One region of the Hydrogenophaga sp. FG152 genome, then DNA from elsewhere that is predicted to be linked to it. Evidence: riboswitches for the same ligand, from Rfam matches in the RefSeq annotation. Region 1 holds a riboswitch; the other holds the start of a gene.
What was found. Region 1 has a riboswitch for S-adenosylhomocysteine ahead of metH (methionine synthase). Riboswitches for the same ligand answer to the same signal wherever they lie in the genome.

Region 1 (14,604 bases):
GGCGTGGTCCACGAAGATCCACGGACCGACCATGCGGCGCTTCGCGTAGGGCAGCACGCGCCGCACTTTCAGGCCGTGGCCCAGGTCGGCCTCGCGGGCGGTGATCACCATCTCAAGCATTTCGTGTCCTTTCGGGGTTCAGGCCGTGGCGCCAGCGATGCGGCCCATCTTGCCGCTCTGGAAGTCGGCGAAGGCCTGGTGGATTTCGGCCTCGCTGTTCATCACGAACGGACCATACCCCACGATGGGCTCGTCGATCGGTTCGCCGGCCAGCCAGAGCACGGTGGCGTCTTCCAGCACCTCGAACGTGACGTCCTGTCCGTCGCGCGAATGCACCGCCATCTGCGCCGCCGTCACTTCCTTGCCGTCGGCCAGGCGCAGCCGGCCGCGCAGCACGAAGGGTGCGGTGGTGTGACCTTCCGCCGCCGGCAGGGTCACGGTGTGGCCGGCCTTCAGGCGCAGGTCCCAGACCTGCATGGGCGTGAAGGTGCGTGCCGGGCCTTGCGTGCCCAGCAGCTCGCCCGCGATCACGCGCGCCGTGCCGGCGCCATCGGGCAGGTCGATCTGCGGAATCTGGTCGCGCGTGATGCCCTGGTAACCGGGGGCGGCCATCTTGTCGCGCGCGGGCAGGTTCACCCAGAGCTGCACCATCTCGAACGGGCCACCCTGTTTCGCGAAGCGCTCGCCGTGGTACTCCTCATGAACGATGCCCGAAGCGGCCGTCATCCATTGCACCTCGCCGGGGCCGATGGTGCCGCCGCCGCCGCTGGAGTCGCTGTGCGAGACCTCGCCGTCGTAGACGATGGTCACGGTCTCGAAGCCGCGGTGCGGGTGCTGGCCCACGCCCCGGCGCTTCGTGGTGGGCTCGAATTTGGTGGGGCCGCCATAGTCCAGCAGCAGGAAGGGCGAGAAGCGCTCCGCCGCGCCGTTGTACGAAAAGATGCTGCGCACCGGAAAGCCGTCGCCGACCCAGTGGCCGCCGGCGCTGCGTTGGATGAAAGAAACGGTTTTCATGGGGGTGTTCTCCTGTATGAAGGAGCACTGTACCGGGCTGGCGTTCCCTTGATAAGCCGGTAAGATCGCAAATCATTTTTCAATGAGATGAACAATCAGCCCCCCGACCTGAACGACACCCTGGTGTTCGTGCGTGTGGCCCAGGCCGGCGGTTTCAGCGCCGCCGCGCGGCTCATGGGCATGCCCACGTCCACGCTGAGCGTGCGCGTGTCGCGGCTGGAGCAGCGCCTGGGCGTCACGCTGCTGCAGCGCACCACGCGCCGGCTGCGCCTGACCGAGGCGGGTCAGGCCTACCTGCGCCAGGCCGCGCGCGGGCTGGACGAGATCCTGCAGGCCGAGGCCCAGCTCGACGCCGGCCGGCACGAGGCCCAGGGCCTGCTGCGCATCACGCTGCCGATCGACATGGGCGACGAGCAGCTGCTGGGCATCCTCAGCGGCTACCGCGCGCGCCACCCCGGCGTGGCGGTGGAGCTGGTGTTTTCCGACGCCCGCCTCGACCTGGTGGAGCAGGGTCTGGACCTGGCGCTGCGCGCGGGCGAGCTGGCCGACTCCAGCCTGGTGGCGCGCCAGATCGGCCAGGCGCGCTGGGCGCCCTTCGCCCACCCCGACTACCTGGCGCGCGCACCCGCCTTGCGCCAGCCCAGAGACCTCGCGCAACACGCCGCCCTGTGCTTCAGCCCGCTCGGGCGCGACAACTGGACGCTTTCGCGCGGCAAGGCCCGGGTGCAGGTGCCGCTGCGCAGCGCCTTTGCCGCCAACGACATGCGGCTGATCCGCCGCCTCGCGCTCGACGCCCAGGGCGTGGCCTTGCTGCCCGACTACGTGTGCCGGCGCGAGGTCGACCACGGCCAGCTGGTGCCGCTCCTGCCGGGCTGGCACGCGCGCACCGACCCCATCCACCTCGTCTACCCCAGCCAGCGCTTCGTGCCGGCCAAGCTGCGCCATTTCATCGACGAGGCCGGTCCGCAACTCGCGGCCCTGTTCGACCGCTGAGCGCCGCGCTAAGCTTCTGGCCCCATGCGAATCGAAGCCATCCGCCAACGCCTGCGCGCGCTCGGCGCCAACCCCCGCCACGAGCAGCGCGTGCTGCGCCTGTGGTCGCAGGCCCTGCCGCAGGACGCGGGCCGGCGCCAGGTCGAGCACTTCCTGCCCGCCACCCTGGTGGCGGCCTTGCCGGCGCTGGCCGAGGAACTGGCGGGCCTGGCGGTGCTGCGCTCCGAGCACCCGGGCGAAGACGGTTCCGCGCGGCTGCTGGTGGCGCTGGCCGATGGCCAGACCGTGGAGAGCGTGCTGCTGCCACGCGATGGCCTGTGCGTATCGACCCAGGTGGGCTGCGCGGTGGGCTGCGTGTTCTGCATGACGGGCCAGGGCGGCCTGGTGCGCCAGGTCGGCAGCGCCGAGATCGTGGCGCAGGTGGCGCTGGCGCGCACGCGCCGCGTGGTGAAGAAGGTGGTGTTCATGGGCATGGGCGAGCCGGCGCACAACCTGGACAACGTGCTCGAAGCCATCGACCTGCTGGGCACCGTGGGCAACATCGGCCACAAGAACCTGGTGTTCTCCACCGTGGGCGACCCGCGCGTGTTCGAGGCCTTGCCGCAGGGCCGGGTGAAGCCCGCGCTGGCGCTCTCGCTGCACACCACCAAGGCCGATCTGCGCGAGCAGCTGCTGCCGCGCGCGCCTCGCCTCACGCCCGAGGCACTGGTGGACGCGGGCGAGCGCTACGCGCGCGCCACCGGCTACCCCATTCAATACCAGTGGACGCTGCTCGAAGGCATCAACGACGGCGACGACGAGATCGAGGGCATCGTGCGTCTGCTGCACGGCAAGTACGCCATCCTCAACATGATCCCGTACAACACGGTGGACGACCTGCCGTACCGGCGCCCGAGCTGGGCGCAGGCGGCCGAGATCGCGCGCCGACTGCACCGGCGCGGCATCCTCACCAAGCTGCGGCAGTCGGCCGGGCAGGACGTGGAAGGCGGCTGCGGCCAGCTGCGCGCGCGCTCGGAAAAGCCCGCGCGGCGCACGATCCCGCTGCGCGCGACAAGCACCCGCAGCGCCTGAGGGTGATCAGGGCTGCCCGGGGCCGTGCTCCGGTGGCGGCGGCGTGAACACCACCTGCACGCCAAAACCGCGCCGCGCGGTGGCGAAGCGGCGCACGTGGTGGCGCCAGGCCAGGCCGTGCCGATCCTCTTCGCAGCGCTCCAGGTAGGGCGGGCGGGTGTCGTCGTCGAACAGCATGGCATCGGGCAGACGCGCCAGGCATTCCAGCGCTTCCAGGCGACCGTCGGTGAGGGCGATCACCCCGCCGCCATCGATCTGGTGGAAGAGTGGGGCGCCTTGGCACGCGCTGGCGCGCACGAAGGCGTGGACCTCCTCGTGGCGGGCGGTGGGGATGAGCAGCGGGCTCAGCCGCACCAGATCGCTCGTGTCGAAGTCGCGCTGGCCGCGACCGCCCGGCCGCGGCTGGCCGAAGAACACCTGGCGCAGCCGTTCGCGGACGGGATCTTGAGCGGCCACGGCGATGAAGTGGTGCGTGAAACGCGCGTCATCGGCGCCTGCCGCCAGCGCGTCGTTGCGGTTCAGCAGCTGCCAGACCAGCAGCGCCAGCAGCACCTCGATCTGGTGTTCTCCCTGGGTCAATGCCAGGCGGTGCACGGGCCGCTCCAGCCGCAGCGAGGGCGGGTCCATCGCTTCGTGCGCCATGAGGGTGTCCTGGATCACCCGGCGCTGCCGGTCGTCAAAGCCCTGCCCGCCGCGCAGGCAGATCGCTTCCTTGCCAAACCACCAGTGCAGCAGGGCCGTGGTGGTGGGGGTGAGGCGTGGTGCCACAGCCTGGGTCATCTTTGTCCTCCTTGAGACAATGTGAACGAATCAATCAAAATATGAGTTTAAAACTCAAGTGAATATTAATCTGGTGCGCGGCCGAAAACTAGCGTTCGGTGCATGAATCAGAAGCTCGAATTCGCTCAACGGCTGCGCGAAGCCATGCTGGCGGTGGGTCTGCAGCCCCGGCCCGGCGTGCTGCACAACCTGTTCAATGCCCGCTATTGGGGGACCTCGGTGTCCTTTCAGGCGGTGTCGTGCTGGCTCAAGGGCCAGGCCATCCCCGCGCAGGACAAGCTGCAGCTGCTGGCCGAGATCCTGAAGGTGGAGCCCGAGGTGTTGCGCTACGGCCCGGATGTGCGCCGCCGCGTGCAGGAGAAGCGCAAGCGCTGGGACGAGGCCCTGAGCTTCGAGGAGCGCGAGATGTTTGACGCCTACCTCAACCTGCCGGTGGGGCAGCGCAAGGTGGTGCGCGAGGTGATCCTCGCCTTCGCGCTGGCGCACGAGAAGACCCAGGGCTGAGCGCCCCGCGCGCCCCTGCGCTCAGTGCAGCGTGAGCGGGTGCGAGGTGGTCTTGACCCGCACCACCGCCGCGCGCGGTGCGTACGGCGCGGGGGGCGCGCCGCAGAGCTTGGCCGCGATGGCCCGGGCCTGGCGCGCGATCGGTTCGATGAAGCGGCTCGGCTGCCCGTTCACCGCGATGCAGTCGCCCAGGGCGTGGATGAGGTCGTCGCTGGTGCGCAGCGTGGCGGCTTCCACCGCGATGCCCTGGTTCCACGCGAGCCCGGCGCTGCGCGCCAGCCGGGTCGGTGTCTGCAGGCCGGCGGCGGCGATCACCTGGTCGGCCGCGAAGCGCTGGCCGCAGGCGGTGGTGAGCCGGTAGCGGCCGGCCACCGGCTCCAGCCGCGCCACCTGCACGCCCCCCACGAAACGGATGGCCAGGTCTTTCCAGGCATCGAGCAGCGGCGCGCCCGCCTGCTCGGCGGGCCAGCGCGCCAGCGGTGCGGCCTGCACGTCCAGCAGGGTGATGCGGTGGCCGCCGAGCGCGAGGTCGTTGGCAAGTTCGCTGCCGATCAGGCCGGCGCCGACGATGGCCACGTCCTTCGGTGAAGTCCCCAGCGCGGCGCGCAGCCGCTGGTAGGCGTCGAGGTGGTTGATGCGCCAGCACAGCGCGGCGGGCAGGGCCGGCGGCAGCGCGGCCTGGGCGCCATGCGCCAGCACGAGGTGGTCGTAGCGCAGCACGCCGCGCGTGGTGCGCAACGTGCGCGTGTCGGGGCAGATGCGAACGGCCTGCGTGTGGGCGAGCAGGCGCAGGTTCAGGCGCGCGGCCGCCGCGGGGCCGCTTTCCTTGGCGAGGGTGTCGGGCGCGAGCCCGCGCGCCAGCGAGACGGACAGCAGTGGCTTGTCGTACAGGTCGCCCGCGCACTGGCTCACCAGGGTGATCGGCCGCTTCGCGTCGAGCGCGCGCAGCGCCTCGGCCATCTGCCAGCCGGCGCGGCCCGCGCCCACGATCACCACGCCGGCCGCGCCACCGCGCGCGGCCACCGGCGAGCTGCGGGGCAGGGCGGCGCGCAGGGCTTCCAGAGAGGGCGGCGTGTAAGGCCGGAAGTCGGCCTTGGTCACGCCGCACAGCGGGCAGGCCCAGTCGTCGGGAATGTCGGCGTAGCGCGTGCCGGGTGGCAGGCCGCCGTCGGGGTCGCCGTCGGCTTCGTTGTAGAGGTAGCCGCAGGCGTCGCAGAGGTAGGTCTGGTAGGGCGCGAGCGCCTGCACGGCCGTCGCGACCGGGGACAAGGAGGGGGCGGTGTTCATGACGGCATCACCTCGGCGGACAGGCGCGCGATCTCCTTGCGCAGGTGCTTGATCGCGGGCGTGACGATGGCCACGAAGTGCGATTCGCGCACGCGGCGCTGCACGTCCGAGCTCATGAGGTAGCCGCGCGCGCCCTGGTGCAGCAAGGCCGACTGCGCGGCGCGCAGGCTCAGCTCGGCGCCGTGGGCGCGCGCGTCGAGCACGTCGATGAAGAAGTCCACGCTGTCGTTGAACGGCGTGTCGGCGAGTGCCATCACGCGCGCGGTCAGCGCGTCCAGCTCGGCCTGCAAGGCGTCGGGCCGGTCTTCGAGAAACTGGTTCACATGGCCCAGCTGCGCCTCCACCGCCCACATGCTGTCGATCGCGCCCTGCGCCACACCCACCGCCATGCCGCACTGGAGCAGCACGAAGGCCGCGCGGATGCGCGCGATGAAGGGCTTGGCCGGTTCGGCCATGCGCTCGTTCGCGCCGATGAACACGTCCTTCAGGCGCAGCGCGTAGGTGCCGGTGCCTTCCATGGCCGAGAAGCTCGGGCAGTCGCGCAGCTCCACGCCGGGCGCGTCGCAGCGCAGCAGGAACATCAGCTCGCGGCCCAGCGGCTCGCCCTGCGCGTCCACCACCGCCGCGAGCGCGCCGCAGGCATGGCCCGGGCCGAGGTTGCTGACCCAGGGCAGGGTGCCGCTGACCAGGTGGCCCCCCTCGACCGGCGTGGCCTTGAGCAGCAGGCTCTCGATCTGCGCGTAGCTCTTCATGGGGTTGGACATGGCGGTGCCGCCCAAGGCCTCGCCGCTGGCCAGCGCCTGCAGCGCCGCGCCGCCCAGCGCCGGATTGCCGCTGGCCTGCATGTACAGGCCGCAGACCAGCTGGCACCACACCATGAAGCCGGTGGCGCCGCAGACGCGCGAGACCTCGGCCATGGCGCGGATCGCCAGGCCGTAGTCCGCACGGCCCGCGGGTGCGTCGAGGTGGGCGCTGAACGCCCCTGCCGCGCCCAGCTGCTGCAGCACCTCGCGCGGGTAGTGGCCTTCGCGGTCGATCGCCTCCACCACCGCGGCCAGCGGGCCTTGCGCCACGGCGCGCACCGCGGCCAGCAGCTCGTCGGCGGAAGTGAAACACCCCCCGCGCGCCTGCGGCGCACCCCCCTCTCTCGCCTTCGGCGGGAGGGGGGCGACACCTGGGGCCGGCGAAGCCGGACCCTCGGTGTCCCTGGGCTCGACCGCTTCCTGCGCCGCAGGTGCCTCGAACGCGGAACAGATCACCGTTGTGTCGTGGGTCAGCTCGCGGGGCAGGTCGAGGGGGTTCATGCGTCCGCCAGGCCGATGGTGAAGGGGATCGGGTTGCGCATCGAGTTGGCCACCGGCGAGTAGAAGTTGGCGTGCTGCACGATCTCGTCGAGCACCTCGCGCGGGGCATCGCCTTCCACCAGCACTTTCACGCGGATGGCTTGAAAGCCCATCTCCGGTGGCGTTTTCTCCAGCGCGCCACCGGCGCCCCAGGCGGCGGGGTTGCCGATGTCGCCCTCGAGGAAGACCTCGAGCTTGCTGAGCTTCACGCCCTTCCAGGTCGCCACCGCCGTGATGCCCACGGCCAGGCAGCCGCCCAGGCCCGAGAGCACGATCTCGCCCGGGGCAGGCGCGGTGTCCTGGCCGAACAGGTGCAGCGGCTCGTCCACCACCACCGGCGCGTGCTGGCCCACGGTGGAGAGCGAGCGGTACTGGCCCTCCATCACGGTGTGGACCTTGTTGGTGCCGCGGCTGGCCGGGTTGGCCTTGCCCTTGGCGGCGAAGGCGGCGAGGCCGGCGCCGTCGATCGGGCGCAGGTGCGCCTTCACGGTCGCGGCGGGGGCGGTGGGTTCAAGGGTGTCGGTGGCGGACATGGGGTCTCCAGGGTTGAAAAAGCGGGGTGGGTGGTTCAGGCCGCGAGGGCGAGGCTGGGCTTCTTGCTCGACTTCGCCACCGGCAGGCCGGTCTCGATCGGCAGGCTCTCGTCGCGCGACCACTCGTTCCACGAGCCGAAGTACATGCGCACGTCGCTGAAGCCGGCCTGTTTGAGGGCCAGGAAGGTGTTGGAGGCGCGCGCGCCCTTGAAACAGTAGAGGTAGACGGTGTCGTCGGGTGCGATGCCAGCGGTGGCGCACTCGGCCTTCACCTCGTCGGGCGTCTTGAACACAGGGCCTTGTGCGGACGGCTTCATGAAGCGGTACCACTCGACCCATTTCGCGCCGGGCAGGCGGCCCTTGCGGGGCGCAAAGTCCTTGCCGTAGGGCGACGAGCTGTCGCCGATCCACTCGTCCACGTCGCGCACGTCCAGCAGCACGGTGTCGGTGCCCAGCGCGGCCTGCACGTCGGCCTGGGTGAGCATCACGTCGGTGCCGACCAGTTCGGGGAAGGTGGCGGGCGTGGGCGTGGCGGCCTCGGTGGACACCGGCAGGCCCGAGGCCTTCCAGGCGCTGAAGCCACCGTTGAGCACCTTGATCTTCGGGTAGCCCAGCCAGGTCAACAGGTAGTAGCCGCGGCAGGACTGGCCGTAGCCGCTGTTCATCGCGTCTTCGTAGAACACGGCGGTCTCTTTGCCCGAGAGGCCGGCGGCGCCGAGCGCGGCGGCGAAGGTGGCCTTGAGGGCATCCAGCCCTTCAGGGGTGGACGTGGCCAGGTAGGTGAAGACCTCGCGCAGGTTGACCGCACCGGGGATGTGGCCGGCGGCGTAGGTCTCGGCGTCGCGGGTGTCGATGACCACCACGGGTTCGGACGACTGCAGGGCCTGCAACTGGGCGGGGGCGATCAGGGTGGCGTCGATGCTCATGGAAACCTCACGAAAGGACGGGGCCGGCGGGATTGCCTGTGCTGTCTTTTGCAACCGTTGTGCCAGCTTCGTGAGAGACACCGAAAGTCGACTTGGGCCTTTGATTCCAAAGCGATTTTTGCTTCTGAGCCAAGGGCCGCCGGAGGTCGGAAACCCCTCGCCATCTTCAATGTGTCGACACAATGTCGACACATTGCGCGGTCTTCAGCGCAGGCCGGCCTTGCGCAACCGGTACGCGAACTGCCGCAGCGTGAGGCCCAGGCTCTGCGCCGCGCGCGACTGGTTGCCCTGGTGCCGGGCCAGCGCGTCGAGCAGGGCCTGGGCGCTGTGCGACTGCGCGCTCTGGTAGTCGCGCACCAGCGGCTCGGCCTCGCTGGCGGCCGCCGCCGCGCCCAGGGCCTGGGGCATGAAGCGCTCCAGCGTGGCGGCCGTCACCAGGGTGTGGTCGGCCAGCAGCACCAGGCGCTCGATCAGGTTGCCCAGCTCGCGGATGTTGCCCGGCCAGTCGTGCGCCTCCAGCCGCGCCAGCGCGTCGGGGGCGAGGTTCACGTTGCGCTGGTGCGCCTGGTTGGCGCGGTTCACGAAGTGCAGGGCCAGCGCGCGCACGTCCTCGCCGCGCTCGCGCAGGCTGGGCAGGCGGATCGGGATCACGTTGAGCCGGTAATACAGGTCCTGCCGGAAGCGCCCGGCCTGCACCTCGCGCGCGAGCTCGCGGTTGGTGGCCGCCACCAGGCGCACGTTCACCTTGAGTTCGCGCGTGCCGCCCAGGCGCACCAGCGTGCCTTCCTGCAGCGTGCGCAGCAGCTTGGACTGCATGGCCAGCGGCAGCTCGCCGATCTCGTCGAGGAAGATGGTGCCGCCGTGGGCCTGCTCGAACCAGCCGGCGCGCGCGGTGTTCGCGCCGGTGAAGGCGCCTTTCTCGTAGCCGAACAGCTCGGACTCGAACAGCGTCTCGGGGATCGCCGAGCAGTTGACTTTGATGAAAGGCTGGTCGTGCCGGCCGCTGGCCAGGTGCACCGCGCGCGCGAACAGCTCCTTGCCGGTGCCGGACTCGCCCAGCAGCAGCACCGTGGCCTGCGACTGCGACACGCGCTCGAGCTCGCCCAGCGCCTGCAGCAGCGCGGGCGAGCGGCCGATCAGGCCGTAGCGGGCGCTGGCGCTGTCCAGCGCGCGGGCCAGGGCCGCGTTGCGCGCCAGCAGCTGGCGCGTCTGCTCGGCCACCAGCTGCTCCAGGCGCAGCAGCTGCCCGGCCAGCGTGGCCAGGATGCGCAGCACGGCCAGGTCGTCGTTCAGGTGGCGCTGGCGGCTGCGGATGCGGTGGCAGGCCAGCACACCGATGGTCGCGCCGTTGACCTCGATCGGCAGCGCGATGAAGGCCACCGTCTGCGGTGGCAGGCGCTCGCGCGGCACCGTGCGAAACAGGAACAGCGGTTCGGCGTCCACGTCCTGCACGATGGCCGGCAGGCCGGTGGCCAGCACGCGCCCGGTGATGCCCTCGCCCCAGCGGAACACGCCGCGCTGCACTTCCTCGGCCGTGAGGCCGTAGGCATGGCGCACCGAGGCCGTGCGCGCCTCGCCCGGCGCGGCCTCGCCGGCCAGCACCATGCGGCCCCGGTTCAGGCCCAGCAATTCGCTCATCAGGTGCAGCATCTCACGCAGCACGAAGGCCGGCGCCAGGCTGCGGCCCACCAGCTTCATCACCTCGCGCATGAGCAGCAGCTCCTGGGCGTGCCAGTCGGTCGCGGGGCTGTCGAGGTCGCTGGGGCTGGTGGGCATGGGCGACGGGCAAGCAAACATCGCGCCGGGGATTCGGTATGCCACCACAGGTTGTGGTTTAAAATATCTGAAAATCTTCAGATATTTTAAACCACAACCAAGGACGCACCATGATTGCAGATCGCATTCGTCAAGCGCGGTTGGCGGCAGGCCTCACCCTTGTTGCTTTGGGTGAAAAAGTGGGTGTGTCGCACACCGCTATCCAAAAGTATGAAAAGGGTTTTTTGACCCCGTCGTCGTCTCAGCTCCTCAATCTGGCCAAAGCTTGTGGGGTTCGCACCGAATATTTCTTTCGCACGCACACGGTAGAACTGCTGCATCCTGAGTTCCGCAAGCTTTCGGCTTTTGGCAAGACGGCGCAGGATGCGTTGAAGATCAAGGTTGCCGAGCTTGTAGAAAAACGTGTGGAGTTGCTCGGAGCCTTTCCTGAATTGCCGTTTCCTGCGTTTTCACCTCCTGCGGGCCTGCCTGAACGTGTGGTTTCGTTGAGCGAGATTGATGCATTCTCGGACTTGGTTCGCAACGCTTGGCAGCTGGGCATGAACCCGATTGCCGACCTTACGGACACCCTCGAGGTGCTTGGTTTACTGGTCATCGTGGTTGATGAAGAGAACCCGGGGTTTTCTGGCTTGACCGCCACGGCGCGAACCGAGGACGGACGTGAATTTCCTGTCGTGGCCGTCTCCAAGCGCTGGCCCGGTGATCGGCAGCGGTTCACGCTAGCGCATGAACTCGGACACCTGCTGCTGGAGGGTCGACTGGCGGAAGGCATCGATGAAGAGAAGGCTTGCGATCGGTTTGCTGGTGCATTTCTGGTCCCATGTGTCGCGGTTCGCCATGTTCTTGGACAGCAGCGCCATGCGTTGGAATGGCAAGAACTGTATGGACTCAAACACGAGTTCGGCTTGTCGATGGCTGGATGGTTGCAACGAGCCAAACAATGCAGCGTGATTACCGAGACCGCTCATCTTTCGATGTTCAAGCGGTTTTCGGCGAAGGGTTGGCGCAAGAACGAGCCGGGCGATCCGCTGCCGCAAGAGCACCCACGGCTATTTGATCAGCTCGTGTACCGTGCGTTGGCCGAGCAGTACATTTCTGAGGGCAAGGCAGCTGAGCTGCTGGGTATCCCGATGATGCGCTTCCACAAGGAGCGCCAGTTGGAGTCGTCGGATGCGGCTGCTCATCAGTGATGCCAACATCCTGATCGACATGGAAGCGGGAGCGTTGATGGGAACGCTCTTTCAACTTCCAATGCAGTTCGGCATTCCGGATCTGCTGTATTACGAAGAAATTGAGCCGGGTAGCCCGGGTCTTGAAGACTTGGGTTTGCTGGTCATGGAGGTCAGCGGTGATTTTGTGGCGTATGCCGAGCAATTGCCACGGCAGCACAATCATTTGCTTCGGGCAAAAAATGGCCCAAAGCCAAGTCATAACGACTACCTCGCGTTAGCGCTCGCGAAGCAGGAGGTTTGCACCTTGCTGACGGGGGATGCCAATTTGCGCGCGGTCGCGGACCTGGAGCAGGTCAGCGTTATGGGCACGATCGGACTACTGTGTGCCATGGTTGAAAACCAGTTGCTGTCGGTCGATGAGGCATTGAGAGCGCTGGATGGGATGAAGTCGGGTAAGCGTCGGCTGCCTTGGGCCGAAGCGGAAAGCAGGTTGAACGCGCTGCGTTGAATGCGAAGTCTGCGTGTCGAGCCCGTCGGGGCCGCGGCGAAAGGGGCGACCCTACGGCGCCGAGAAGAGCCCGTGCCAGCCTTTGAACTTTTGCTCTGAGCAAAAAGCGCTTTTTGCATGCACGTGGTGTTGAACGTGCATAAGAAATCGCGATTTCCATACATATGGATAACGCGCTTTGGCGTCATCACCCGCTAAAATCCCCGCTTCTCAAGGAGCGTTGCAGCGCCGGCGGGCTTTCAGCCCCCACCGTGCGTCAGGCTTGAGTGGGCGCGAACAGGCCCAAACGGCGCTCACCGGTCTGTTTTTCGCAAACTGCCTTGGTGAGCCTCATGTCCTCCGTATCCGCTTCCCCGTCGTCGTCCACCCCCGTGCCGCCCATGCTGCTCTCCGGCCTGGAGCCGCTGCGCATCGAGCCGGGCAGCCTGTTTGTCAACGTCGGCGAGCGCACGAACGTCACCGGCTCCAAGGCCTTCGCCCGCATGATCCTGGAAGGGCGCTTCGAGGACGCCCTGGCCGTGGCGCGCCAGCAGGTCGAGAACGGCGCCCAGATCATCGACGTCAACATGGACGAGGCCATGCTCGACAGCAAGGCCGCCATGGTGCGTTTCCTCAACCTGATCGCCGGCGAGCCCGACATCGCGCGCGTGCCGGTGATGGTGGACTCCTCCAAGTGGGAGGTGATCGAGGCCGGCCTGCGCTGCGTGCAGGGCAAGGGCGTCGTCAACTCCATCTCGATGAAGGAAGGCCTGGACGAGTTCAAGCGCCAGGCGCGCCTGGTCAAGCGCTACGGCGCGGCCGCCGTGGTGATGGCCTTCGACGAAAAGGGCCAGGCCGACACCTACGAGCGCAAGGTCGAGATCTGCGAGCGCGCCTACCGCGTGCTGGTGGACGAAGTGGGCTTCCCGCCCGAAGACATCATCTTCGACCCCAACATCTTCGCCATCGCCACCGGCATCGAGGAACACAACAACTACGCGGTGGACTTCATCAACGCCACGCGCTGGATCAAGCAGCACCTGCCGGGCGCCAAGGTCAGCGGCGGCGTGTCCAACGTGTCGTTCAGCTTCCGCGGCAACGATCCGGTGCGCGAGGCCATCCACACGGTGTTCCTGTACCACGCGATCCAGGCGGGCATGGACATGGGCATCGTCAACGCCGGCATGGTGGGCGTGTACGACGAGCTGGAGCCCGAGCTGCGCGAGCGCGTGGAAGACGTGGTGCTCAACCGCCGGCCCGACGCGGGTGAACGCCTGGTGGAAGTGGCCGAGAGCGCCAAGGGCTCGGCCAAGGACGACAGCAAGAAGAACGAATGGCGCGCGCTGCCGATCCGCGAGCGGCTGAGCCACGCGCTGGTGCGCGGCATCAACGACTTCATCACCGAAGACACCGAGGAGATGTGGCGCGAGATCGAGGCCGGCGGTGGCCGCCCGCTCAATGTGATCGAAGGCCCGCTGATGGACGGCATGAACGTGGTCGGCGACCTGTTCGGCCAGGGCAAGATGTTCCTCCCGCAGGTGGTCAAGAGCGCGCGCGTGATGAAGCAGGCCGTGGCGCACCTGCTGCCCTACATCGAAGCCGAGAAGCAGGCCCTGCAGGCGGCCGGCGGCGACGTGAAGCCCAAGGGCAAGATCGTGATCGCCACCGTCAAGGGCGACGTGCACGACATCGGCAAGAACATCGTCACCGTCGTGCTCCAGTGCAACAACTACGAGGTCGTGAACATGGGCGTGATGGTGCCCTGCCACGAGATCCTGGCCATGGCCAAGGCCGAGGGCGCCGACATCGTGGGCCTCTCGGGCCTGATCACGCCCAGCCTGGAAGAGATGCAGTACGTGGCCGGCGAAATGCAGAAGGACGAGCACTTCCGCGGCAAGGGCATCCCGCTGCTGATCGGTGGCGCCACCACCAGCCGCGTGCACACCGCGGTGAAGATCGCGCCGCACTACGACGGCCCGGTGGTCTACGTGCCCGACGCCTCGCGCAGCGTGAGCGTGGCGCAGGGCCTGCTGTCCGACCAGGCTGCGGCCTACATCGCCGAGGTCAATGCCGACTACGAGCGCGTGCGCCACCAGCACGCCAACAAGAAGCAGGTGCCGCTGTGGCCGCTGGCGCGCGCGCGCCTGAACAAGACGCCGATCGACTGGAAGGCCTACACGCCGCAGAAGCCCAAGTTCATCGGCAAGCGCGTGTTCAAGAACTTCGACCTGCACGAGATCGCCAAGTACATCGACTGGGCCCCGTTCTTCCAGACCTGGGACCTCGCCGGCCCCTTCCCCGAGATCCTGAAGGACGAGGTGGTGGGCGAAGAGGCGCGGCGCGTGTTCAGCGACGGCAAGCGCATGCTGCAGCGCCTCATTGAAGGCCGCTGGCTCAGCGCCAGCGCGGTGGTGGGCCTGTACCCGGCCAACAGCGTGCACGACGACGACATCGAGCTCTACACCGACGAGAGCCGCACCAGCGTGGCCCTGACCTGGCACGGCCTGCGCCAACAGGCCGAGAAGCACGAGATCGACGGTGTGATGCGCCCCAGCCGCTGCCTGGCCGACTTCGTCGCGCCCCGGGGCGAAGCCAACGACTACGTGGGCATGTTCGCCGTGACCGCCGGCCTGGGTGTGGAGAAGAAGGAAAAGCAGTTCCTCGACGACCTCGACGACTACTCCGCCATCATGCTCAAGGCCCTGGCCGACCGCATGG
Region 2 (14,604 bases), on a different contig from region 1:
AACCTCTCCAACTGCAAGCAAACGCAACCAGGCCCCAGAAAGCAAAAACCGCCCCAAGTTTGAACTTGCAGGCGGTTTCCGGAGCATGGGCAGCGTGCTTAGCGCTTGCTGAACTGCTTGCGGCGGCGCGCAGAGCGCAGACCGACCTTTTTCCGTTCCACTTCGCGGGCGTCGCGCGTCACGAAGCCGGCTTGCGACAGACCCGACTTGAGCGTCGCGTCGTAGTCGATCAGGGCGCGGGTGATGCCGTGGCGCACGGCGCCGGCCTGGCCGGATTCGCCACCACCGTGCACGTTGACCTGCACGTCGAAGGTCTCGGCGTGGTTGGTCAGCACCAGGGGCTGCTTGGCGATCATGATCGAGGTCTCACGGCCGAAGTAGGCCTGGATGTCCTTGCCATTGACCGTGATCTTGCCGCTGCCTTTTTTCAGAAACACGCGGGCGACGCTGGATTTGCGACGGCCGGTTCCGTTGTTCCATTCACCAATCATCTCAAGGCTCCTTTAGAGTTCCAGCACTTGCGGCTGTTGGGCGGTGTGCGGGTGCTCTGCACCGCCGTACACCTTGAGCTTCTTGATCATGGCGTAGCCGAGCGGGCCCTTGGGCAGCATGCCCTTGACGGCCTTCTCGAGCGCGCGGCCAGGGTGCTTGGCCTGCATGTCGCGGAAGTTGGTGCCATAGATACCGCCCGGGAAACCCGAGTGACGGTAGTACACCTTGTCGAGGGCCTTGTTGCCCGTGACGCGGAGTTTGGCTGCGTTGATGATGACGATGAAGTCACCGGTATCGACGTGAGGCGTGTAAATGGCCTTGTGTTTGCCGCGCAAACGGAGAGCAACTTCACTGGCTACTCGTCCGAGGACCTTGTCGGTCGCGTCAATCACAAACCACTCGTGCGTCACGTCAGCGGGTTTGGCGCTGAACGTTTTGGTCATGAGTTTTCTCTTGAAGAGTTGGTTTGGCGGCTCTTTTCCACGGTCGGTCGTTCTCTGTCGGAACGCTCTTAGGTGGGTTTTGAATGCTTCGCCGCGGAGCCAGCAAATCGCTGCGAAGCCCTCGATTGTACGAAATTCCGGCCCCGGATGGCAAACCGCCCGTCCCCGATGGTCGGGCGCAGAGGGCAAACGGCTACCATCAGGGCATGTTCAGCTACCGACACGCCTTCCACGCCGGCAACCACGCCGACGTGCTCAAGCACATCACCCTCATCGCCACGCTGCGCCATCTGATGCAGAAGGAGGCGGGTCTGACGCTGATCGACACCCACGCGGGCGCCGGCCTGTACCGGCTCGACGGTGACTACACCGAGACCGGCGGCGAGGCCAAGGACGGCGTCGTCAAGCTCATGGGCGCGCTGCGCGCGGCCGACGGACCGTCGACCGAGGCCGTGGCGCCTGCCATCGACGACTACCTGGATCTGGTCGCAAGCTTCAACCCCTCGGGCGCGCTGCGGGTCTATCCCGGCTCACCGTTCGTCATGCACCAGCTGCTGCGCGCCGAATCGCGCGACCGGCTCAAGCTGTTCGAGCTGCACCCCACCGACAGCCGCACCCTGTCCGCCAACATCGCTCAGCTCGAGGCCGGCCGCCAGATCTCGGTGGTGCGCGAAGACGGCTTCGAGGGCGTCAAGCCGCTGCTGCCGCCACCGCCCTCGGCGACCGGTTCGAAGCGCGCCCTCGTGCTGATCGATCCAAGCTACGAGATCAAGAGCGATTACGGCAAAGTGAGCGCCTGCATACAAGAGCTCATCCGGCGTTTCCCGACCGGCACCTACCTGGTCTGGTACCCGGTGATCCCACGCCCCGAGGCGCACGATCTGCCGCGGCGCCTGCGCACCCTGTCGAACCAGGCGCAGAAACCCTGGCTGAACGCCACGCTGGCCATCGGCCAGGACCCGACCCACGGTCCCGACGACCGCCCGGGCCTGACGGCCAGCGGCATGTTCGTGATCAACCCGCCGCACACCCTCAAGGGCACGCTGCAGGCGGCCTTGCCGCAGCTGCTGGCCCACCTGGGCCGGGGGCGCGGCAAATCCCAGGCACTCGAATCGGGCGGCTGAACGCCGGGTTCAGCGCGGCCGGGCCAGGGTCATGGTCCAGTAACGGCCGTAGGTGGTGCCGCTGCGCTGCACGCAGCTCACGCCCACGTGCTGGTACTCGGCGCGCATGAGGTTGGCGCAGTGGCCGGCGCTGGCGAGCCAGCCGCTCATCACGGTCGAGACAGAGGTCTGCCCCGCCGCGATGTTTTCCCCCACCCACGACCACGCATAGCCCTCGGCGGCGATGCGCTGCGAGGCCGAACGCCCGTCCAGCCCGGTGTGGGAGAAGTAGTTGTTGACGGCCATGTCGGTCGAATGCCGCGCGGCGGCGGAGAACAGGGCGTCGTTCCAGGCCAGCGGCGCGACCGCCGGCATCGCGGTGCCGCCGCAGCTGCGCGCCGCGGCCCGCGCCGCGTTGATCTGTTGCAGCAGGCTGTTGCGGAAGTCGGGCAGGTTGCAGCTGGTGCTGGCGTCCAGGGCGACCAGCGTCGACCCACCGCCGCCCGTGCCGGCGCCGCCCGCGCTGTTCGGCGGGGAGGGCACGCCGATCGTCGCATCGGCCCCGCCGCTGGCGCCCGCGTCGCCGCCACCGCCCCCACCACCGCCGCAAGCGGTCAAGGCCAGCAGGACCCCAAGGATCAAGCCCACACCAGCGAGCCGTTGTTCGGAAGGAAGAGACAGGTGTTGCATGCGCTCCACTCTAGGGGCGGGCCAAAGGCGTGGGGTAAGCGGATGTAGAAGACGACCGCTCTTCGGCCAGGCAGCACCGCCGTTCCGGAAACCGTTGGGCGGGCGCTGCGAAATTAGCCGACCGTACGGTCGGCTAATTGACTATACTGCGATCCGCACCCTCATTGCGCAGGAGATTCCGCATGTACACCCAGTCCTTCAATGTGCCCGACGCCGACGCCCCATCCGGTGCCCCGCTCAAGGCCGTGCCCCACGACACCGCCCTGCAGGCGCACTTCGACGCCGTGATCGACGCCGACGGCAAGATCGAGCCGCGCGACTGGATGCCCGAAGCCTACCGGAAGACGCTGGTGCGGCAGATCAGCCAGCACGCGCACAGCGAGATCGTGGGCATGTTGCCCGAGGGCAACTGGATCTCGCGCGCGCCCAGCCTCAAGCGCAAGGCGATCCTGGTGGCCAAGGTGCAGGACGAAGGCGGCCACGGCCTGTACCTCTACAGCGCGGCCGAGACGCTGGGCACCAGCCGCGACCAGATGTTCGACGCGCTGCACAGTGGCAAGGCCAAGTACAGCTCGATCTTCAACTACCCCACGCTGACCTGGGCCGACGTGGGCGTGGTCGGCTGGCTGGTGGACGGCGCGGCGATCATGAACCAGATCCCGCTGTGCCGCTGCAGCTTCGGGCCCTATGCGCGCGCCATGATCCGCGTCTGCAAGGAAGAAAGCTTCCACCAGCGCCAGGGCTTCGAGTCGCTGATGACCATGATGCAGGGCACGGCCGAGCAGAAGGCCATGGTGCAGGACGCGGTGAACCGCTGGTGGTGGAAGTGCCTGGCCATGTTCGGTCCGCCCGACGCCGACAGCCCCAACAGCGTGCAGGGCATGCGCTGGGGCATCAAGCGCATCAGCAACGACGACCTGCGCCAGAAATTCGTGGATGCAACCGTGCCGCAGGCCGAGGTGCTGGGCGTCACCCTGCCCGATCCGGAGCTGAAGTGGAACGAGGCGCGCGGCCACCACGACTACGGCCAGATCGACTGGGACGAGTTCTGGGCCGTGGTCAACGGCGACGGCCCGTGCAACAGGGAACGCCTGGCCACCCGCGTGAAGGCCTGGAACGACGGCGCCTGGGTGCGCGAAGCCGCCCTCGCTCACGCCCGCAAACAACAGCAACGTGCCATGAAGGAGGCCGCATGAACACCCCCGCACTCAAGGAATGGCCGCTCTGGGAAGTCTTCGTGCGCAGCAAGCAGGGCCTGGAGCACAAGCACTGCGGCAGCCTGCACGCCAGCGACGCGCAGCACGCGCTGCACCTGGCGCGCGACGTCTACACGCGCCGCCAGGAAGGCGTGAGCATCTGGGTCGTGCAAAGCAGCGGCATCACGGCCAGCGAGCCCGACAGCAAGGACAGCTTCTTCGACCCGGCCGCCGACAAGGTGTACCGCCACCCCACTTTCTACGAGATCCCCGACAAAGTGGGGCACATGTGATGGACACCACCGCGCCGATCGACTACCTGCTGCACCTGGCCGACAACGCGCTGGTGCTGGGCCAGCGCAACGCCGAATGGTGCGGCCACGGGCCCATCCTCGAAGAAGACCTCGCGCTGGCCAACAACAGCCTGGACCTGCTGGGCCAGGCGCGCCTGCTCTACCAGCACGCGGCCGCCCTGATCAACGCCGACGCAACCCTGGCGCGGCGCTTCGCCCATTTGCAAGGCGCACGCACCGAAGGTGCGGTCACCGAAGACACGCTGGCCTACTTCCGCGACACGCACGAGTTCCGCAACCTCACGCTGCTGGAGCTGCCGCACAGCGGCCCGCTGGCGGGCACCGTCGCTGGCGACCGCGACTACGCCACCACCATCGCGCGCAACTTCCTTTACAGCGCGCTCATGGTGCTGGTGTGGGACCGGCTGCAGGCGTCCGGCGACGCGCAGCTCGCGGCCATCGCGGCCAAATCGCTGAAAGAAGTGCGCTACCACCTGCGCCACGCCAGCGACTGGCTGGTGCGCTTCGGCGACGGCACCGACGAGTCGCGTGCGCGAGCACAGGCCGCTCTGAACCACCTGCTGCCCTATGGCCAGGAGTTCTGGATCGGCAGCGAGGCCGAGACGGCCGCGGTGAACAACGGCACCGGCGTCGATGTGGCCAGCCTGAAGGCCGACTGGGACGCGCTGGTGGACGACACGCTGAGCGAGGCCACGCTGCAGCGCCCCGCCGTGCAGGGCTATGTGCCGCAGGGCAAACACGGCGTGCACTCCGAGCACATGGGTTTTCTGCTCGCCGAGATGCAGAGCCTGGCGCGCGCGCACCCGCAGGCCGTGTGGTGAGTTCCCATCATGCACACCGAGATCCATGACGCGCTCGCCGGCCTGGCCGACCCGGAGATCCCGGTGGTCAGCCTGGGCGAGCTCGGCATCCTGCGCGGCGTGCGCACCGGCGCGGATGGCGTGCCGGAAGTGGTGATCACGCCGACCTACAGCGGCTGCCCCGCCATGGGACAGATCGAGGACGACGTGCGCGCCGCGCTGGCGAACGCGGGCCTCACCGCGCGCGTGGTCACGCAGCTCGCCCCGGCCTGGACCACCGACTGGATGAGCGAGGCCGCGCGCGAGAAGCTGCGTGCCTACGGCATCGCGCCGCCGCAATGCGGCAGCGAGCCACAAGGCTCCACCGCAGCGCCCCTGAAGTTCTCGCGCCAAGCGCTGCGCCGCGAGACCGTGCCCTGCCCGCAATGCGGATCGACCCACACCACCGAGACCTCGCCCTTCGGCTCCACCGCCTGCAAGGCGATGTACCGCTGCCTGGATTGCCTCGAACCGTTCGACTACTTCAAACCGTATTGACGCCATGTCCACCGCCGCCCGCTTCCACGAACTCCCGATCGCCCGCATCAACCCCGAGGCCGCCGGCGCGGTGGCCATCACCTTCGCCGTGCCGCCCGAGCAGCGCGCCACCTTCGCTTTCGAGCCCGGCCAGTTCCTCACCGTGCGCGCCACCATCGACGGGCAGGACGTGCGCCGCAGTTACTCCATCAGCAGCCCGCGCAGCCTGCTCACGCAGCGCGGCGAGCTCACGCTGGGCATCCGCCCCGTGGATGGGGGCGTGTTCTCCAACTGGGCCGCCACCCAGCTGAAGGCCGGCGACACGCTCAGGGCCATGCCGCCCGACGGCCGCTTCACCATCCACAAGCCGCGCGCGGTGCACCGCGTGGGTTTCGCGGCTGGCTCGGGCATCACGCCCATCCTCTCGCTCATCGCCAGCACGCTGGAAGAATCGCCCACCTCGAAATTCACGCTCGTCTACGGCAACCGCCGCATGGGCAGCGTGATGTTCAACGAGGCGCTGCAGGACCTGAAGGACCGCTACGCGGACCGCCTCACGCTGATCCACATCCTCTCGCGCCAGGCGCAGGAGGTGCCGCTGCTCGAAGGCCGCATCGACGCCGACAAGGTGCGCGCGCTGATCGACACGCTGCTGCCCGTGGGCAGCATGGACGAGGTCTTCATCTGCGGCCCCGAGGCCATGATCGAGGCGACCGAAAAGGCCTTGCTCGACGCCGGCGTGCGCCCCGACCGCGTGCACACCGAGCGCTTCACCTCGCCCACGCTTGAGGCCTTGCCGGCGGCCCAGCGCCGGGCCGCCGTGCTCGGCCAACCGGCCGTGCGCGCCGAAGGCGAGGTCGAGCTCACCGTGGTGCTCGATGGCAAGCCGCACGAGCTGCGCATGAACCGCGACGAGCACGTGCTCGACGTGGCCCTGAACGCCGGGCTGGACCTGCCCTGGTCGTGCCGGGGCGGCGTGTGCTGCACCTGCCGCGCCAAGGTGATGGAAGGCGCGGTGCAGATGGACAAGAACTTCACGCTCGAACCCTGGGAAACCGACAAGGGCTTCGTGCTGAGCTGCCAGGCGCGGCCCACCACCGACCGCGTGGTGGTGAGCTACGACGAGCGCTGAGGCTCGCGCTCAGAAGCGCCAGCCCAGGCCCACACCGACCAGCACCGGGTCGGCCTTGAACTGGCCGATCTTCACACCGCCGGCGCTCACGTCGGTCTTGATGAAGACCTTTTTCACGTCCACGTTCAGGTAGAGCTGCTGGCTCAGCGGGATGTCCACCCCCACCTGCAACGCCGGGCCGAAGCTGTTGCGCTTGACGTCGGCCGCACCGCCCAGCAGGTGCACCGAGCTGAAGCGCGTGTAGTTGAAGCCCGCGCCCACATAGGGCTTGAAGCCGGGCGCATCGAAGTGGTACTGCACGGTCAGCGTGGGCGGCAGGTGGCGCAGCGTGCCGATGGCGGTGCCGTTCGAGGTGATGGTGTGCTTCTGCGGCACGGTGAGGATGAGCTCGGCCGCCAGGTTCTTGCTGAAGAAGTAGCTCACGTCGACTTCGGGCAAGCCCTTGTTGTTCATGGCCAGGCCCAGGCCGGTGCCGTCCTTGTTGGCGCTGTCCAGGTGCACGGCGCGGGCGCGCACGAGCACGCTGCCGGCCTGGAAGTCGTTCTGCGCCAGGGCGGCGCCCGAGGCGAGCAGGCAGGTGGAAGCGAGGGCGGCCAGGGCGAAATGCTGCGTATTCATGATGGTCTTCTGTGTTGCGTTGTTGACTCGGGAGAATCCCCGCGTCCATTACAGAAGACCGTGCATGGCGCGGCGTTGCGCCACGTCAAACCGGCCGGCGACCTGGCCCCGTTGGTGCGGCTTGCTTGACGCAGGTCAAGCCACGCGCTTCAGTCGCGCAACAGCACGACCCGGCCCACGCCGCCCTGCACGATGCCCAGCGCCGACGCGGCCGCGCGGCTGAGGTCGATGATGCGACCCGGCACGTGCGGGCCTCGGTCGTTGATGCGCACCGTTACCTCCTTGCCCGTGCGGGCGTGGCGCACGCGCACGCGGGTGCCGAACGGCAGGGTCTTGTGGGCCGCGGTGAGTTCGTTCATGTCGTAGACCTCGCCGCTGGCGGTGCGCCGGCCGTGGAAAGGCTCGCCGTACCAGGACGCCAGGCCCCGCGCGATGACGCTCTCGCTGGCGTCCGGGGTGTCGGCGTCGTCGGCCGAGGCATCGGGCACGCTGCCCAGGTCGGGCATGTCCGGCGCTCGCGTCGCGCAGCCGCCGAGCCACAACAAGGTGGCCAGCGCCAGCGTGACCGCGGGCTTGAGGCTCATGCAAGACCGAGGCGCTGGACGATGTCCGTCGTGGCCCCGCTCTGGTTCATGGTGTAGAAGTGCAGCCCCGGCACGCCGCCTCCGCGCAGGCGCTCGCACAGGTCGGTCACCACGTCCAGGCCGAAGGACTTGATGGACGCGGTGTCGTCGCCGAAGGCCTGCAGGCGCATGCGGATCCAGCGCGGGATCTCGGCGCCGCAGGCGTCGGAGAAGCGCATCAGCTGCGTGGAGCTGGTGATGGGCATGATGCCCGGCACCACCGGGACGTCCACGCCCACGCGCCGCAGCTCGTCGCGGTAGCGGAAATAGGCATCGGCATTGAAGAAGTACTGCGTGATGCCCGAGTCGGCACCGGCCTTCACCTTGGCCGCGAAGGCCTCAAGGTCAGCCTCGGGCGAGCGGGCCTGCGGATGCGTTTCCGGATAGGCCGCCACCTCGATGTGGAACCGGTCACCGGTCTCGGCGCGCACGAAGGCCACCAGGTCGCTGGCGTAGCGGAATTCGCCACCCACGCCGTAGCCGCTGGGCAGGTCGCCGCGCAGGGCCACGATGCGGCGGATGCCGGCGGCCGCATAGGCGGCCAGGCGTTCGCGGATGCTCGCGCTCGACTGCCCGATGCAGCTCAGGTGCGGTGCGGCCGGGCAACCCTCGCCCATGATCTCGGTCACGGCCTGCAGCGTGCCGTCCTGCGTGGAGCCACCGGCGCCAAAGGTCACCGAGCAGAACTCGGGCTTGAGCGCGTACAGCTGCTGGCGCACCGCGCGCAGCTTGACCGCGCCTTCGGGCGTCTTGGTCGGGAAAAATTCCAGGCTGATGGGAAGACTCACGGTCCCCTCCTTGCATCACTTGCTCGCATACACAAAAAACTCGCGGTTGCCGTCACCCCCGGTGATCGCGCTCTCGACGTAGTCGCGCATCCGCAGGCCCTGCTCTTCGCAGACCTGCGCGATGCGATCGCGCACGATGGCGTAACTCGCCGCGTCCTTCACCAGACCGCCCTTGCCGATGTGCCCGGGCTGCAGCTCGAACTGCGGCTTGACCAGCATCAGCATCTGCCCGCCCGGCGCCAGCAGCGGCACCAGGGCCGGCCACACCAGGGTCTGCGAGATGAACGACAGGTCACCCACGATCAGATCGAAGGGCGGCGCGCCGCCCGCCTCCGCCAGCCCCTGGGCCGACAGATCGCGCGCGTTGCACTTCTCGATGCAGACCACGCGCGGGTCGCCCTGAAGCTGCGGGTGCAGCTGGCCCTGGCCCACGTCCACCCCCACGACCCGCGCGGCGCCTCGCTGCAACAGGCAGTCGGTGAAACCGCCACTGCTCTGCCCCACATCGAGGCAGCGCAGGCCGCTCACGTCCAGGCCGGTGTGGCGCAGCGCGCCTTCCAGCTTGAGGCCGCCGCGCGACACATAGCGCGTCTCCGCCGTGTCCAGCAGGCGCAGCTCGGCCGTCTCGCGCAGTTCCTCGCCGTTCTTGGTGACCGCTTTCCAGTCGCCGCCCGACGCGCGCCATTGCACGCCCGCAGCGATGAGCCGCTGGGCCTGCGAACGGGTGGCGGCCAGGCCACGCTCGACAATGAGTTGATCGGCTCTCATCAAAGAGGATCACGGCACAAACGCCAACCCGCCATCCAGAGATGCCGCGGAACCGGCTTTGCCGGGCCGCAGGCATCGCCCCCTTGAGGGGGTCGCGCGAAGTGCGGCGGGGGTGCGTTCAGTAGCGGTAGGTGTCCGGCTTGTACGGGCCGGCCTTGCTCACGCCGATGTAGGCGGCCTGCTCGTCGGTCAGCTCGGTCAGCATGGCGCCGACCTTCTTCAGGTGCAGGCGCGCGACCTTCTCGTCCAGGTGCTTGGGCAGCACGTAGACCTGGCCCACTTCGTACTTCTTCGGCTGGGTGAACAGCTCGATCTGGGCAATGGTCTGGTTCGCGAACGAGCTCGACATCACGAAGCTGGGGTGGCCGGTGCCGCAGCCCAGGTTCACCAGGCGGCCCTTGGCCAGCAGGATGATCTTCTTGCCGTCGGGGAACTTGACGTGGTCGACCTGCGGCTTGATCTCTTCCCACTCGTACTTCTCGATCGAGGCGATGTCGATCTCGTTGTCGAAGTGGCCGATGTTGCAGACGATGGCCTGGTCCTTCATCGCGGCCATGTGGTCGTGCGTGATGATGGACTTGTTGCCGGTGGTGGTCACGAAGATGTCGGCCTTGTCGGCGGCGTACTCCATGGTCACGACCTTGTAGCCTTCCATCGCGGCCTGCAGGGCGTTGATGGGGTCGATCTCGGTCACCCACACCTGCGCCGACAGGGCGCGCAGTGCCTGGGCCGAGCCCTTGCCCACATCGCCATACCCGGCGACCACAGCGACCTTGCCGGCAATCATCACGTCGGTGGCGCGCTTGATGCCGTCGACCAGCGATTCGCGGCAGCCGTACAGGTTGTCGAACTTGCTCTTGGTGACCGAGTCGTTGACGTTGATGGCGCGGAACGGCAACGTACCCCGGGCAGCCATTTCCTTCAGGCGGTGCACGCCGGTGGTGGTCTCTTCGGTCACGCCGATGATCTGGCTGGCCTTGCGGGTGTACCAGGTCGAGTCCTGCGCGAGCTTGGCCTTGATGGCGGCGAACAGGCAGGTTTCTTCCTCGCTGGTCGGCTTGCTGATGACCGACGGGTCCTTCTCGGCCTTCTGGCCCAGGATCATCAGCAGCGTGGCGTCGCCGCCGTCGTCCAGGATCATGTTCGGGCCTTCGCCTTCGGTGCCGGCGGCGCCGAATTCAAAGATGCGGTGGGTGAAGTCCCAGTACTCGGCCAGGGTTTCGCCCTTGTGCGCGAACACCGGCGTGCCCTGCGCGACCAGCGCGGCGGCGGCATGGTCCTGCGTGGAGAAGATGTTGCACGAAGCCCAGCGCACGCTGGCGCCCAGGGCCTGCAGGGTTTCGACCAGCACCGCGGTCTGGATCGTCATGTGGATGCTGCCCGTGATGCGCGCGCCCTTGAGCGGCTTGGCGGCGGCGAATTCCTCACGGATGGCCATCAGGCCGGGCATTTCGGTTTCCGCGATGCGGATTTCCTTGCGGCCCCACTCGGCCAGGGAAAGGTCGGCGATCGCGCTGTCGGCGGTCGGGTTGTTCAGACGTGCATTCATGGTTCGCTCCGGAAAGGATGGACAAACCACATCTGGCATTGAGTCAAAAAGAACTCATCGCACGGGATGTGGATGAGCGTCGTTGCATGGATGGTCCGAGCCTCACGCCCCGCTGCTGAAGTGTTCAGTGGGGGCGCTGCAACGCTCCTCGGATCGCGCGATTCTACCGCACCGGCCTCGATCTGCCCCCTGCCGCGCGTCGCCGGTGGCACCTGCGGCGCGCGGGGCCCTGTGCGACACTGCCCGCCTTCCATGCGCATGAATCCCCTCACCCTCTGGCCCGCCACGGACCGCGCCCGCATCCACGGCGTGCTGACGGACATCGACGACACCCTCACGACCGAGGGCGCGATCACCCCCGATGCCCTGGACGCGCTGCACCGCCTGCGCGCCGCCGGCCTGCCGGTGTTTGCCATCACGGGCCGGCCCGCCGGCTGGAGCGAGGCCTTCGCGCTGGCCTGGCCGGTGGACGCCATCGTGGCCGAGAACGGCGCCGTGGCGCTGTGGCGCGGCGCCTCGGGCGAGCTCAGGCGCGATTACCTGCAGGACGCGGCCACGCGCGCCGCCCATTTCGCGAAGCTGCAGGCCACCGCGCAGCGTGTGCTGGCCGAGCTGCCGCAGGCCCGCCTGGCCACCGACAGCCCGGGGCGCGAGACCGACATCGCGATCGACCACAGCGAGTTCGCCCACCTGAGCGAAGCCGACATCGCCACGGTGGTGCAACTCATGAAAAGCGAGGGCCTCAACGCCACGGTGAGCTCCATCCACATCAACGGCTGGATCGGCGAGCACGACAAGCTGGCCGGTGCGCGCTGGATCGTGCGCTCGCGCCTGGGCCGCGCGCTCGACGACGAAATCGACCGCTGGGTCTACGTCGGCGACTCGACCAACGACGCGCGCATGTTCGGCCATTTCCCGCACAGCGTGGGCGTGGCCAACGTCGCGCGCTTCTGGGGCGCGCTCACGCAGCACCCGCGCTACGTGGCGGCGGGCGAGCGCGGCGCGGGCTTCACCGAGGTGGCCGACGCGGTGCTGGGCGCGCGGGCCGCGGGCGCATGAGCGAGCACCCGCTGCCACCCACCGGCACCCTGCCCGGCCACCCGCCCGCCGAGGCGCGGCTCGGTCTGGTCGCGATCTTCGGCTCCACCTTCTTCGAGCTGGTGGGCTATTTCATGCTCACACCGCTGCTGCTGTTGCGCCTGAAGGGCGGCGGCGAATCGACCGCGCTGGCCGGCGTGTTCGCCGCCAGCGGCTGGCTCGGCGTGTTCTTCATGACACCGTTCGCTTCGGCCATCACGCAGCGCCTGGGCCGGCGGCCCACGCTGTGGCTGGCCGCGCTGATCCCGGTGATCGCCACCGCCGGCTTCGCCTTCACGCCGCTGCTGTGGCTCTGGTTCGTGTTCAAGATCGCCGCCGGCATGGCCTCGGGCCTGCGCTGGGTGCTGGCCGAGGCCGTGGTGGCCGAGTTCTCGCCGCCCGGGCAGCGCGGGCGCTATGTGGGCATCTTCGAGACCATGGTGGGCATCACCTTCGTGGTCGGCCCGCTCATGCTGGCCTGGGTCGGCGCCGACAGCGACGCGGCCCTGTGGATCGCACTCGGTTTCATGGCCATCGGCCTGGTCTGGAGCCTGCTGATCCCCCGCCTGCCCGACGCCGCCGACACCCACAGTGCGAAGGTGGGCCTGTCGGGCGTGTGGCACGCGCTGCTGGCGCACCCGCTGATCATGACCGTGGGCTTCGTCGGCGGTTTCTTCGAAAGCGGCCTCACGTCCATCCTGCCGCTCTACGGCTTGGCGCTGGGCCTGGGCGCCACCGTGGCGGCGCTGCTGGTCTCGGCCAGCGGCCTGGGCAGCGCGCTCATGATGCTGCCCGCCGGCGTGCTGGCCGACCGCATGGCCCACCACCCAGCACAGCGCTGGGGCGACGGCCACCGCGCGCGCCTGGCGATCATGCGGGCCTGCGCCCTGATCACCCTGCTGGCCACGCTCGTCATCCCCTTCGTGGCCGGCACGCCCTGGCTGGCCGCGCCCGTGGCCTTCCTCTGGGGCGGCGCGGGCGGTTGTCTGTACACGCTGGCGATGATCGACATCGGCTCGCGCGAGGAAGGCATCACGCTGGTCAACAGCACCGCCGTGCTGGTGCTGTCCTACACCCTGGGCGGGGTGCTCGCGCCCGCGCTGGGCGCCGCCGCGCTGCAGTGGGCGCCCACGCTCGGCTTCCCGGCCTTGCTGCTGTCGGTCGCTGGTGTGGGCTGGTGGCTGTTGAGACGGACCGTTTCGGCCCCATCTGAAGGAACCCCGCGCGGCTGAGCGGCTCCCAACCTCAACGCCAACCCGACAAGCGAAAGGATCTCCCCATGGCCATTCCCTGGCTGGTTGCCCTGAAAGTCATCCCCTGGGGGGACGTGATCGAACACGCGCCCACGGTGCTCAACGCCGCGCGCAAGCTGCTGGACCGCTCGAAGACACCACCGGCCGGCACGACCGCGCCGGCCCCGCTGGACCTGGGCGAAGCCCCGCCCACCCTGGGCGAGCTCAAGAACCGCCTGATCGAGGCGCGCCAGCTGATCGACCAGCAGGCCGCCGTGCAGACCCAGATGGCGCAGACCCTGACCGAGCTGGCCGAACAGAACGCGCGCCTGGTGGGCGCCGTGGACCTGCTGCGCAAGCGCACGCGCCTGCTGATGGGGGCTGTGGCCCTGCTGGCCGTGGGTATCGTGGTGCTGTTCGCGCGCTGACCGCTCAGTCGCCGCGCTCGGCCTGCAGCGCGGCATCACACCCCACGCCAGCGGCGATCCAGCGCCGCGCCAGCCGCTGAAACAGCGGCGCCGCCCAGCGCCAGCGCGGGCCCAGCACACCGCGCGCGTCACTGACCGCACCACAGCGGTAGACCGCCAAGGCCCCGTCCCAGCGCAGCGCGTCGCAGGCGCCGAAGCGCTTGCGCGAGATCACCCGCCCCAGCGGGCAGGGCTCGGCCAGGCAACACACCCCGCAGCCGTTGCACGGCGCGCCGAGCGCCGGTTTGGCCGGCGCCTCGGCGTGGATGTGGATGACCTGGCTGTCGGGCATCAGGTCCGCGCCAGCACCGGCCCCAGCACGCGCCCGGTGTGGGTGCCCAGGCGCACCACCTCGTCGGGCGGCGCGGCCGCCACGATGCGCCCGCCGCCGTTGCCGCCTTCGGGCCCGAGGTCGATGATCCAGTCCGCCTCGGCCATCACGTCCAGGTCGTGCTCGATCACCACCACGCTGTGGCCGCCGTCCACCAGGCGGTGCAGCACGCGGATCAGCTTCTCCACATCGGCCATGTGCAGGCCCACGGTCGGTTCGTCGAGCACGTAGAGCGTGTGCGGCGCCTTCTGGCCCCGGCGCGTGACGTCGTCGCGCACCTTGCTGAGCTCGGTCACGAGCTTGATGCGCTGCGCCTCGCCGCCGCTGAGCGTCGGGCTGGGCTGGCCCAGCGTGAGGTAGCCCAGGCCCACGTCCTTGAGCAGTTGCAGCGGATGGCTGATGTTGGGCATGCTGGCGAAGAAACCCACCGCCTCGTCCACCTCCATCTGCAGCACGTCGCCGATG

Region 2: linked by a shared signal. The riboswitch ahead of ahcY (adenosylhomocysteinase) and the one ahead of metH (methionine synthase) in region 1 are both predicted to bind S-adenosylhomocysteine.

What each region holds. Positions count from the first base shown of each region.
Region 1 covers NZ_JBMDKH010000007.1:203,779-218,382, reverse strand. The annotation lists gene ACODTB_RS11025 (pirin family protein) at 1-120, opposite strand, end outside; gene ACODTB_RS11020 (pirin family protein) at 139-1,014, opposite strand; gene ACODTB_RS11015 (LysR family transcriptional regulator) at 1,102-2,007, shown strand; gene ACODTB_RS11010 (RNA methyltransferase) at 2,032-3,078, shown strand; gene ACODTB_RS11005 (hypothetical protein) at 3,085-3,858, opposite strand; gene ACODTB_RS11000 (transcriptional regulator) at 3,961-4,362, shown strand; gene ACODTB_RS10995 (FAD-dependent oxidoreductase) at 4,384-5,649, opposite strand; gene ACODTB_RS10990 (acyl-CoA dehydrogenase family protein) at 5,646-6,953, opposite strand; gene ACODTB_RS10985 (OsmC family protein) at 6,950-7,525, opposite strand; gene ACODTB_RS10980 (sulfurtransferase) at 7,561-8,451, opposite strand; gene ACODTB_RS10975 (sigma-54 interaction domain-containing protein) at 8,656-10,227, opposite strand; gene ACODTB_RS10970 (helix-turn-helix domain-containing protein) at 10,338-11,417, shown strand; gene ACODTB_RS10965 (PIN domain-containing protein) at 11,398-11,907, shown strand; S-adenosyl-L-homocysteine riboswitch at 12,114-12,209, shown strand; gene metH (methionine synthase) at 12,288-14,604, shown strand, end outside.
Region 2 covers NZ_JBMDKH010000008.1:178,788-193,391, reverse strand. The annotation lists gene rpsI (30S ribosomal protein S9) at 99-491, opposite strand; gene rplM (50S ribosomal protein L13) at 504-935, opposite strand; gene ACODTB_RS12085 (23S rRNA (adenine(2030)-N(6))-methyltransferase RlmJ) at 1,142-2,059, shown strand; gene ACODTB_RS12080 (CAP domain-containing protein) at 2,069-2,728, opposite strand; gene paaA (1,2-phenylacetyl-CoA epoxidase subunit PaaA) at 2,911-3,924, shown strand; gene paaB (1,2-phenylacetyl-CoA epoxidase subunit PaaB) at 3,921-4,217, shown strand; gene paaC (1,2-phenylacetyl-CoA epoxidase subunit PaaC) at 4,217-5,059, shown strand; gene paaD (1,2-phenylacetyl-CoA epoxidase subunit PaaD) at 5,069-5,575, shown strand; gene ACODTB_RS12055 (2Fe-2S iron-sulfur cluster-binding protein) at 5,580-6,686, shown strand; gene ACODTB_RS12050 (OmpW/AlkL family protein) at 6,696-7,304, opposite strand; gene ACODTB_RS12045 (septal ring lytic transglycosylase RlpA family protein) at 7,454-7,888, opposite strand; gene metF (methylenetetrahydrofolate reductase [NAD(P)H]) at 7,885-8,715, opposite strand; gene ACODTB_RS12035 (TlyA family RNA methyltransferase) at 8,731-9,483, opposite strand; gene ahcY (adenosylhomocysteinase) at 9,602-11,032, opposite strand; S-adenosyl-L-homocysteine riboswitch at 11,100-11,188, opposite strand; gene ACODTB_RS12025 (HAD-IIB family hydrolase) at 11,291-12,091, shown strand; gene ACODTB_RS12020 (MFS transporter) at 12,088-13,341, shown strand; gene ACODTB_RS12015 (hypothetical protein) at 13,389-13,769, shown strand; gene ACODTB_RS12010 (hypothetical protein) at 13,774-14,100, opposite strand; gene uvrA (excinuclease ABC subunit UvrA) at 14,100-14,604, opposite strand, start outside.